Regions from separate parts of the Micromonospora sp. NPDC048894 genome, predicted to be linked through region 2. Evidence: riboswitches for the same ligand, from Rfam matches in the RefSeq annotation. Region 2 holds a riboswitch; each other region holds the start of a gene.
The links. A riboswitch is a leader RNA that binds a small molecule or an ion and turns the genes downstream of it on or off. The one in region 2 is predicted to bind cyclic di-AMP.

Region 1 (2,176 bases), on a different contig from region 2:
TGCTCGGCCTGCTCGCCAACCTCGTCGCGTTCGGCCTGCTGCGCGAGGGGGCCAAGGAGAGCATCAACCTGCGCGGGGCGTACCTGGAGGTGGTCGGCGACCTGCTCGGCTCCCTCGGCGTGATCGCGGCGGCGCTGCTGATCGCCGGCACCGGCTGGTGGTGGGCCGACCCGGTGGTCGCCGTGGCGATCGGCGTGTTCATCCTGCCCCGCACCTGGCGGCTCGGGCGGGCGGCGGTGCGCATCCTGGTGCAGGCCGCCCCGGAGCATCTCCCGGTGACCGCCGTACACGACCGGTTGACCGCCGTGCCCGGCGTCGCCGAGGTGCACGACCTGCACGTCTGGACACTCACCTCCGGCATGGACGTCGCCTCGGCCCACCTCACCCTGGCCGGCGACGCCGAGGCCGGCACCGTGCTCGCCGCCGCCCGTGGTGCCCTGCGGGAGGACTTCCACATCGAGCACGCCACTCTTCAGATCGAGCCCCGAGCGACCCCCGGAGCATGCGGCCCGACCCACTGGTGACCCCGACTGCCGCCCTGCGGCCGGGCCGCCGCCCTGCGACCCCGGCCGCCGTCTCGTGCCCGGTGGTCGGGCCCACTCTCCGGGAATCGCGCTGTAGATCAACGGCAATTTACGCCGTTCACACCTTTTGGCAGTATTCACTCTCGTACCCTCAGTCACGAGGTAGGCAGCTGTCCCACGCGTACCGGTAGGCTCGGCTCCGGCCACCGCCAGGCGGCGCCCACCGGCGCCGGCAGTGGCCGCCGCCTAATCGCCCACCAGGGCGAACCGGGGAACCACGTTCCTGGGGTGCATCCGCGTCAGCGGTAGGGATCTTCCGTCCCGAACCCGTCAGCTAACCCGGTCGGCGGCTGACGGAAGGACATCACATGCACGTACGCACCACCACGCGACTACTGGCCGCAGTCGTCACGGCGCTCGCCCTGGGCGTGTCGTCCGCGCCGTTCAGCCCGGCCGTCGCCGCGCCCACCACCCTCCTCGCCGCCCCCGGCGACGACGAGGAGGGCGGCACCCCGGCCCTACGCGACCAGCTCGACGCGGCCAGCAAGGGGTGGCTCGACGCGAAGACCGCCCTCGAGCGCTCCACCCGACGTCAGCAGGAGTTGGACGGCCAGCTCAAGGCCATCGAGGCCCAGCTGGTCACGCAGACCGGCAAGGTCGGCGAGATCGCCGGAGCGGCCTACCGCACCGGCCGCCTCGGGCCGATGTCCGCCCTGCTCAACAGCAACAGCCCCGGTGGCTTCATGGACCGCGCGTCGGCGTTGGAGACGGTCGCGGCCCGGGAGGACCAGGAACTGCGCAAGATGATCGAGACCCGGGACCAGGCCGCCCGGACCCGGGCCGCCGTCAGTCGGGAGATCACCGAGCAGCGCAAGCAGGTCGCCACCATGGGCAAGCGGAAGGATCAGGCCGAACGCGCGCTGGCCGTGGCCGCCGCCGACAAGCCGGCCCCCACCTCCTCCAACGACTCCGGCAGTTCGGAGGGCACGTCCAGCAGCAACGCCAAGGGGGCGCCCCGTAACTCCGACGGTTCCTGGCCGTCCGAGTCGTGCAGCGTCAACGACCCGACCCCGGCCAACGGCTGCATCACCCCGCGTACCCTCAACGCCCTCCAGCAGGCCAAGGCGGCCGGTTTCACCCGGTACGTCTCCTGCCACCGCCCCAGTGGTTCCGGTGAACACCCCAAGGGCCGCGCGTGCGACTTCGCCGCGCAGAAGAACGGCTTCGGCGGGGTGGCCAGCGGCGGCGACCGGACGTACGGCAACAACCTCGCCGCCTACTTCATCCGTAACGCCGACCGGCTCGGCGTGCTCTACGTGATTTGGTTCAAGCGGATCTGGCTGCCGAGCAGCGGCTGGAAGGCGTACAGCGGGGGCAACGGCGACCCGTCCAGCGACCACACCAACCACGTGCACCTGTCGATGTACTGAGCTGGCCCGGTGGCCCGTCCACGACGGGCCACCGGAACACCGCCGACAGCCAACCGGAAGACCGCCCGACGGGCCACCGGAACACCGCCCGACCGCAGGGTCGGGCCCGGTGTCGCAGGTCGGCCCCAGGTCAGCCGGCGGCAGACGGGTCGCCGGCCCGGCCGTCCAGCACCGCGCCGAGCCGGCTGGCCAGCCCGAGGTGAGCGGCGCGGGCCTGCCGGA
Region 2 (2,176 bases):
CGGGTGGGCGACCTCGCCTCCCGCTACTACAAGTCCGGGCCGTCGCAGGAGTTGAGCGCGCTGCTCACCACCAGCCGGCCGGGCACCCTCGCCGCGCAGCTGACCATTCTGGACCGGCTCGCCGCCGAGCAGCGGCGGGAGGTCGAGGCGGTGCTCGTGGTGCGCCGCAAGTACGACGCCGAGAAGCAGAAGCTCGACACGCTGATCGCCGCCGAGGTGCAGCAGGAGAAGGACCTCGCGGCCAAGAAGACCAAGATCAACGCTGAGATCAAGCGGCTCCAGGCGGCCATGCCGAAGACCACCGTCAAGGTGAACGGCTGCCCCACGATCAACGGGGTGGTCAGCTCCGCCGCCCGGACCGCGATCGCGACCGCCTGCGCGCAGGTCGGTGACCCGTACGTCTGGGGTGCCACCGGGCCGAACTCGTTCGACTGCTCCGGGCTCACCCAGTTCGCCTACAAGGCGGCCGGCATCTCGCTGACCCACTTCACCGGTGCCCAGTGGAACGAGGGCAAGGCCATCCCGCGCTCCGAGGCCCGCCCCGGCGACCTGGTGTTCTTCTTCAGCGACCTGCACCACGTCGGCCTCTATCTGGGCAACGACATGATGGTGCACGCACCCCGGACCGGTAAGCCGGTCCAGGTGACCAGCATCAACTACATGCCGGTGGCCGGCTTCCGCCGACCCTGACCAGCGCAGACGCCAACCCCCGGCCCGATGGGCCGGGGGTTGGCCCGTCTTCCGGTCACGGAGTGTGCCGGCCCGGCGGGTTGCGGATCGATAACGACCATCTCTACTCTGGTCAATCGTCGGTCGGCACCAGGTCCGCCCCACCCGGGGTGGCGTCGGCCGGCACCGCCGAGTCGCCTCCGGGCGAGCCGGGGACCCAGGTACGCCGGGGTGAATCCGCAACCACTGCGGTAGGGCGCTCCCTTCCCGCCCGAACCCGTCAGCTAACCCGGTAGGCGGTCGAGGAAGAAGGAGCCCGGAGCCCGGTGGCACACGATGCCCCGCGCCCACCGTCACGCCGGTCGACCCAGGTCGCCCGCGAGACGACGGTGCCGCGCCCACGTTGGTCCCGCTTCACCACCACCCTCGCCACCCTTGCCGCCGTCGCGGTCGCCCTGACCGGTGGCGCCACGGCAGCCCACGCCGACCCCTCGGTCGCCGAGATCGAACGACAGATCGACCAGGACTGGAACAAGCTCGAACCGATCATCGAGCAGCACAACGCCACCCGCACCGACCTCGCCGCCAAGCGTCGGCAGGCCGACGCGCTGGGCAAGCGGATCGCCCCGCTGCAACGGCGGGTGGACCAGGCGATGAACCAGGTCAGCGGCCTCGCCGTCCAGGCGTACAAGGGCGAGAACATGTCCACCGTCAATGCGCTGCTCGGCAGCCACAGCCCCAGCCAGGTGGTCGAGCAGTTGGGGTTGCTGGACCGGTTCGCCAGCCGCCAACAGCGCGAGGTGCGGACCGTCGCGGCACTGCGCGACGAACTCGCCGCGACCAAGGCGCCGTTGGACGAGATGGTCGCCCAGCTGACCCGTACCGAGGCCCAGTTGGCGGCGAAGAAGAAGCAGATCAACACCGAGATCGACAAATTGCAGAAGCTGCGGCTGAAGGTCTACGGCAACGGCGGCGGGGGATCACTGCGCCCGGCACCCTGCCCGGCCGGCTACCCCGGCGGCCCGTCCGGCACGGCCGTCAAGTTCGCCTGCGCCCAGATCGGCAAGCTGTACGTGTGGGGCGCGGCCGGCCCCAACAACTACGACTGCTCCGGGCTGACCATGGCCGCCTGGGCGAAGGCCGGGGTGTCGCTGCCGCACAACGCCCGGCAGCAGCGCCAGGTCACCGACCGGGTCAGCCGGGCCGACCTGCGCCCCGGCGACCTGGTCTTCTACTACTCCGACCTGCACCACGTCGGGATGTACGTCGGGGACGGCTGGGTCGTGCACGCCTCCCAGGCCGGCAAGCCGATCACGATGAAGCGGGTCGACGACGGGCCGGTCAACAGCTACGGCCGACCCGGCTGAGCCACGCGTCCGGGCCCCCTGACCCGGGGGGCCCGGCCCGGTGGGGTGTGGTCAGCGGGTGGGCCAGATGCGCCAGTTCTGCCAGGAGCGGCTCTGCGTCGGCCCGCGCTGGCCCTGGTAACGCGACCCGTACACCTCCG
Region 3 (2,176 bases), 520 kb from region 2:
GGTGGTGCTGGTCGCGTTGGCCGACCCCACCGACCCGTCGGTGAGCAGCTACCACATCGCCGAGCACCAGCGGGGCATGCCGCTGCTCTGGCTGGTCGCCCTGTTCGCGGCGGCGATCGTCGCGTTCGGCCGGCTGCGCGGGCTGGCCGCCCTGGCCGGCCTCGGGGCGAGCTTCGCCATCCTGTTGACCTTCGTGGTGCCGGGCATCTCCGCCGGGGGCGCACCGCTGCCGATCGCGGTCACCGGCGCCGCGCTGATCATGTTCGTGGTGCTGTACCTGACCCACGGGGTCACCGCGCAGACCTCGGTGGCGGTGCTCGGCACGCTGGGCAGCCTGGTGCTGACCGGCGTCCTGGGCACGCTGGCCACCGCCGCCACCCACCTGACCGGGTACGGCAGCGAGGAGGCCACCACGCTGTCGATGTACCAGCGCGACGTGGACCTGCACGGACTGCTGCTGGCCGGGATCATCATCGGTTCGCTGGGGGTCCTGGACGATGTCACGGTCACCCAGTCGGCCACCGTCACCGAGCTGGCGCACGCCAATCCGGGGCTGTCCCGGTTGCAGCTCTACCGGGCGGCGACCCGGGTCGGGCGGGCGCACATCGCGTCCACGGTCAACACGATCGTGCTGGCGTACGCGGGGGCCTCGTTGCCGTTGCTGCTCCTGCTCACCGCCGACAGCCGGCCGGTGAGCCAGATCCTGACCAGCGAGTTCCTGGCCCAGGAGATCGTCCGCAGCGCGGTGGCGACCCTGGGGCTGGTGGCGGCGGTGCCGCTGACCACCGGATTGGCCGCGCTCGTCGTCACCGCCGGGCGCGGTCCCGCCGACGCCGACGCGACCGGACCGACGCCCACCCCACGCCCCGCCCCCGACCGTGCCGAGGCGCTGGCGGCGCTGAGCGGCCCCCGGCACGGCGAACCGTCCACCCCGGCCCCCGCACGGTGGCCAGACCCGGAAAGGAGCACGGACACCGCATGGTGACACTGCGCTGTGTGACCGGAGGTGAGGTCGCGGCTGTCGGTCGCGTCACTGATTACCCCTCGCTATCGGGAAAATACGCATTTTGCCGGGTTGTGACCGTAGATCCCCGGTACGACTCTCGGGTAACCTCGCTGCCGGTCACCGCCGAAGGCGCCCACCGGAGCCAGCGGTGCCACCGCCCAATCGCCGTACGGCGAGCCGGGGAACCGAGCACCTGGGGTGAATCCGCGCCAGCGGTAGGGGCCACTTCCGTCCCGAACCCGTCAGCTAACCCGGTCGGCGGTCGACGGAAGGGACAACTGTGACGGCACCCCTACGCCACTGGTGGACTCCGGTGGTGGCCGTGCTCGCCGCCCTGGCGCTGGTCGCCGGGCCCGCCGCCTCCCCCGCGGCGGCAGCACCCAACGCGCCCACCCCCTCGGGGCACGAGGAGGACGAGGAGCCGAAGCTGCTCACCGACGTCATCGAGGCGACGAACCGGGAGTATTCGGCGGCGAAGAACCGGCTGGAGAAGTCCAAGAAGCGCCAACTCGAGTACGCCATCGAGGTGGAGAAGGCGGAGCAGGAGCTGGCGGCGTTGGCTCCGCAGGTCAACGAGATCGCCGCCCAGTCGTACCGGACGGGTCGGGTCGGCGCGGTCGCGGCGCTGCTGGAGAGCAACGCCCCGGACACCTTCGTCCGGCGGGCCGCCGCCCTGGACGAGCTGAACATGGTCAACGCCGGCAAGCTGGCCGAGGTCAACAAGGTCAAGAAGCGTGCCGAGCAGGCCAAGCTCGCCGTCGACACCGAGGTCCGTGAGCAGCAGAAGCAGACCAACCTGATGGCCAAGAAGAAGACCGAGGCCGACAAGGCGCTCGCCCTGGTCGGCGGTCGGGGCTTCACCGGTGGCCTGGTCGACGCCACCTCGCCGGTCGCCCGGATCGCCCCGGGCCAGACGGCCGACGGCGACTGGCGCGGCGAGTCGTGCAGCGAGAACGACCCCACCACGTCCGGCTGCATCACCCCGCGCACGCTGCACATGTACAAGGAGGTCAAGCGGGCCGGCTTCAACCGGTTCGTCGGCTGCTACCGCCCCGGCGGGCCGTGGGAGCACCCCAAGGGCAAGGCGTGCGACTGGTCGTTGCAGAAGAGCGGCTTCAGCCCGTGGCACAACAACGACACCCGGATGTACGGCAACAACCTCGCCGCGTT
Region 4 (2,176 bases), on a different contig from region 2:
CGGCGCAACGGTGGCGGCCGACCCGGGTCCCACTGCCCCGTCCGGCGACGTCCGCCACCCGCCCGGCCCCCGCCACCCGCTGGCGTCCGGCCCGGGTCGGCTGACCCGGCCGTCAGGTCGGCCGGCCGCTGGTTGGCGAAGCCGGACCGGTCGTCGGGTCGGCGGGTCGGCGGGACTGAATTGTTATCTGCGGGTTGTGGGTGCCGTCACTGCGGGTGGAAACCGGACACCTGGTCACAGTCGGTCACATCGACTGCGACGATCATCGGTGGTCGGTGCCCCGCCGTCCGGGTTTTCGCCTGGACGCGCCCGGGCGCTCCGACCGTCCCACGCGTGGCGGGTCAGTGCCCGAGTGCCCCGAAACTGACTCGTCCAGCCCATGTTTGTGCAGCTCAACGGGCTTGGCGAGGGGGGAAACCGGCCAGTAGTGTCGCTGCGGTCCGGTGCGGTTTCCGATCGCAAGAGGCGACGCCGTGCCGACCCGCTCAATCGTGCCAGTCACGAACCGGGGACCCACACGCACCACTTGGGGTGAATCTCCGGGCCACGGCCCGGGGTAGGGCGATCTTCCCGCCCGAATCCGTCAGCTAACCCGGTCGGCGGCAAAGGAAGGAGTTCCCTCCTCGTGCAGCATGACCCCACCCCCTCGGTAGTTCCTCCACCTCGGTGCCGGGGCACCGCCGGACCGTCGCGCCCGACGCGCTGACCCGGCTCTGTGCCCCGCCGCCCGGCCCCTGCCGGGCGAGCCGCCGATCCGCCCGGCCCCCCGTCGGGCGGTCCCTGCCGAACGAGCGGCGCAACACCCGATCCGCGCGTGGCGTGTCCGCCGCGTGCCGATGGGTTGTGCCCGCCGCCTCGCCCCGTGGAGGAACACCCTGTGAAGCACCACATGAAACGACAGCTCCGCCTACTGGGCATCCGACGCCCGTACCGGATGGTCGTCGGCTCGGCGGCGGTCCTCGTCCTGGCCGCCGGTGGCACCGCCCTGGCCGCCGGGGTCGACGACGCCCCGACCGACCAGCAGCGCGCCACCGCCGTGGCCGAGACCGCCCCCCGCCTCGACGACGTCGCCAGCCGCGCCCAGGCCCGGGTCGCCGTCCCCGCCCCGACCAGCCCGTCGGCCACCCCCTCGGCCAGCCCGTCGGCGAGCGACGCCCCGTCGCCGCGCGTCACCCGGGCGAAGGCCAGGGCCACCGCCGACCCGGACCTGACCCGCAAGGCGGCCCCGAAGCCGCCGTCGTCGAAGGTCCTGCGCTACGACTACCAGGCCCAGACCACCTACTACTACTGCGGCCCGGCGGCGGTCCGCAACGCGCTCAGCGCGGCCGGCATCGAGCGCGGCCAGGACGACCTCGCCGCCCTGTTGGGCACCACCGAGATGGGCACCAACTCGGCCGAGGACACCACCCGGGTGCTCAACGCCGTGGTCAAGGGTGACCCGTACCGGACCAGGATGTTCGCCGGCACGCCGAGCGACGCGCAGATCGACCGGCTGCGGGCCGACGTGGTCACGGCGGTCGCCGACAAGCGGGCCGTGGTCGCGAACGTGGCCGGGGACGCCACCGACCTCGACGGCGGCTGGCACTCCTTCCCCGGCGGCCACTACATCGCCGCCGTGGGCTACCGGGACAACGGTCGTACCGTGCGGATCGCCGACTCGGCCGACCCGTCGCTGCCGGCCTACTGGGTCAGCGTGACCACCCTGGCGAACTGGATCGCCACCCGGGGCTACTCCGCCTGACCGAGCCACCCCACCCGCCCCGGCCGCCCGACCACGGGTGGCCGGGGCGGTTCGCTGTCCCAGGGTCGACCCGGCCGGCCGGACGAAGATCGTGCTCGAACATGGTTGTAGTGGCCTCCTCGCAGGAGGCCACTACAACATGGATCGAGCACGATCTTGCCGACGGAGGCGGGCGCGAGCGGAGGCGAGCGGGTGCGGGCGGAGGCGGGTGCGGGTCAGGTGTGGGGGGAGAGGGGGGCGGCGGGGGCACGGGGGGTCGGCGGGGCCCAGCCCGGTTCCAGCTCGCGGCGGGCCGCGGCCAGGAAACCCTCGGCGTACGCGTCGGCGGGGAAGTCGCCCAGGTAACGGCGGCGGGTCTGCCAGCGGGCCGCCGCCAGCGGGTCGGTGTCCAGCAGCCCGGTCAGCACCTCGTCCAGGTTGGCCATGTCCCGGCGC

Region 1: another riboswitch for cyclic di-AMP. It lies ahead of AB0C22_RS15765 (hypothetical protein); the one in region 2 lies ahead of AB0C22_RS00735 (NlpC/P60 family protein).
Region 3: another riboswitch for cyclic di-AMP. It lies ahead of AB0C22_RS03225 (hypothetical protein); the one in region 2 lies ahead of AB0C22_RS00735 (NlpC/P60 family protein).
Region 4: another riboswitch for cyclic di-AMP. It lies ahead of AB0C22_RS18425 (C39 family peptidase); the one in region 2 lies ahead of AB0C22_RS00735 (NlpC/P60 family protein).

The regions. Positions count from the first base shown of each region.
Region 1 is NZ_JBEZFY010000006.1:268,162-270,337, forward strand. It holds gene AB0C22_RS15760 (cation diffusion facilitator family transporter) at 1-524, shown strand, start outside; cyclic di-AMP (ydaO/yuaA leader) riboswitch at 758-889, shown strand; gene AB0C22_RS15765 (hypothetical protein) at 893-1,954, shown strand; gene AB0C22_RS15770 (SRPBCC family protein) at 2,085-2,176, opposite strand, start outside.
Region 2 is NZ_JBEZFY010000001.1:155,436-157,611, forward strand. It holds gene AB0C22_RS00730 (C40 family peptidase) at 1-690, shown strand, start outside; cyclic di-AMP (ydaO/yuaA leader) riboswitch at 847-983, shown strand; gene AB0C22_RS00735 (NlpC/P60 family protein) at 996-2,036, shown strand; gene dcd (dCTP deaminase) at 2,088-2,176, opposite strand, start outside.
Region 3 is NZ_JBEZFY010000001.1:678,478-680,653, reverse strand. It holds gene AB0C22_RS03230 (YibE/F family protein) at 1-985, shown strand, start outside; cyclic di-AMP (ydaO/yuaA leader) riboswitch at 1,152-1,283, shown strand; gene AB0C22_RS03225 (hypothetical protein) at 1,287-2,176, shown strand, end outside.
Region 4 is NZ_JBEZFY010000007.1:343,330-345,505, reverse strand. It holds gene AB0C22_RS18430 (hypothetical protein) at 1-104, shown strand, start outside; cyclic di-AMP (ydaO/yuaA leader) riboswitch at 473-617, shown strand; gene AB0C22_RS18425 (C39 family peptidase) at 890-1,741, shown strand; gene AB0C22_RS18420 (CDP-glycerol glycerophosphotransferase family protein) at 1,957-2,176, opposite strand, start outside.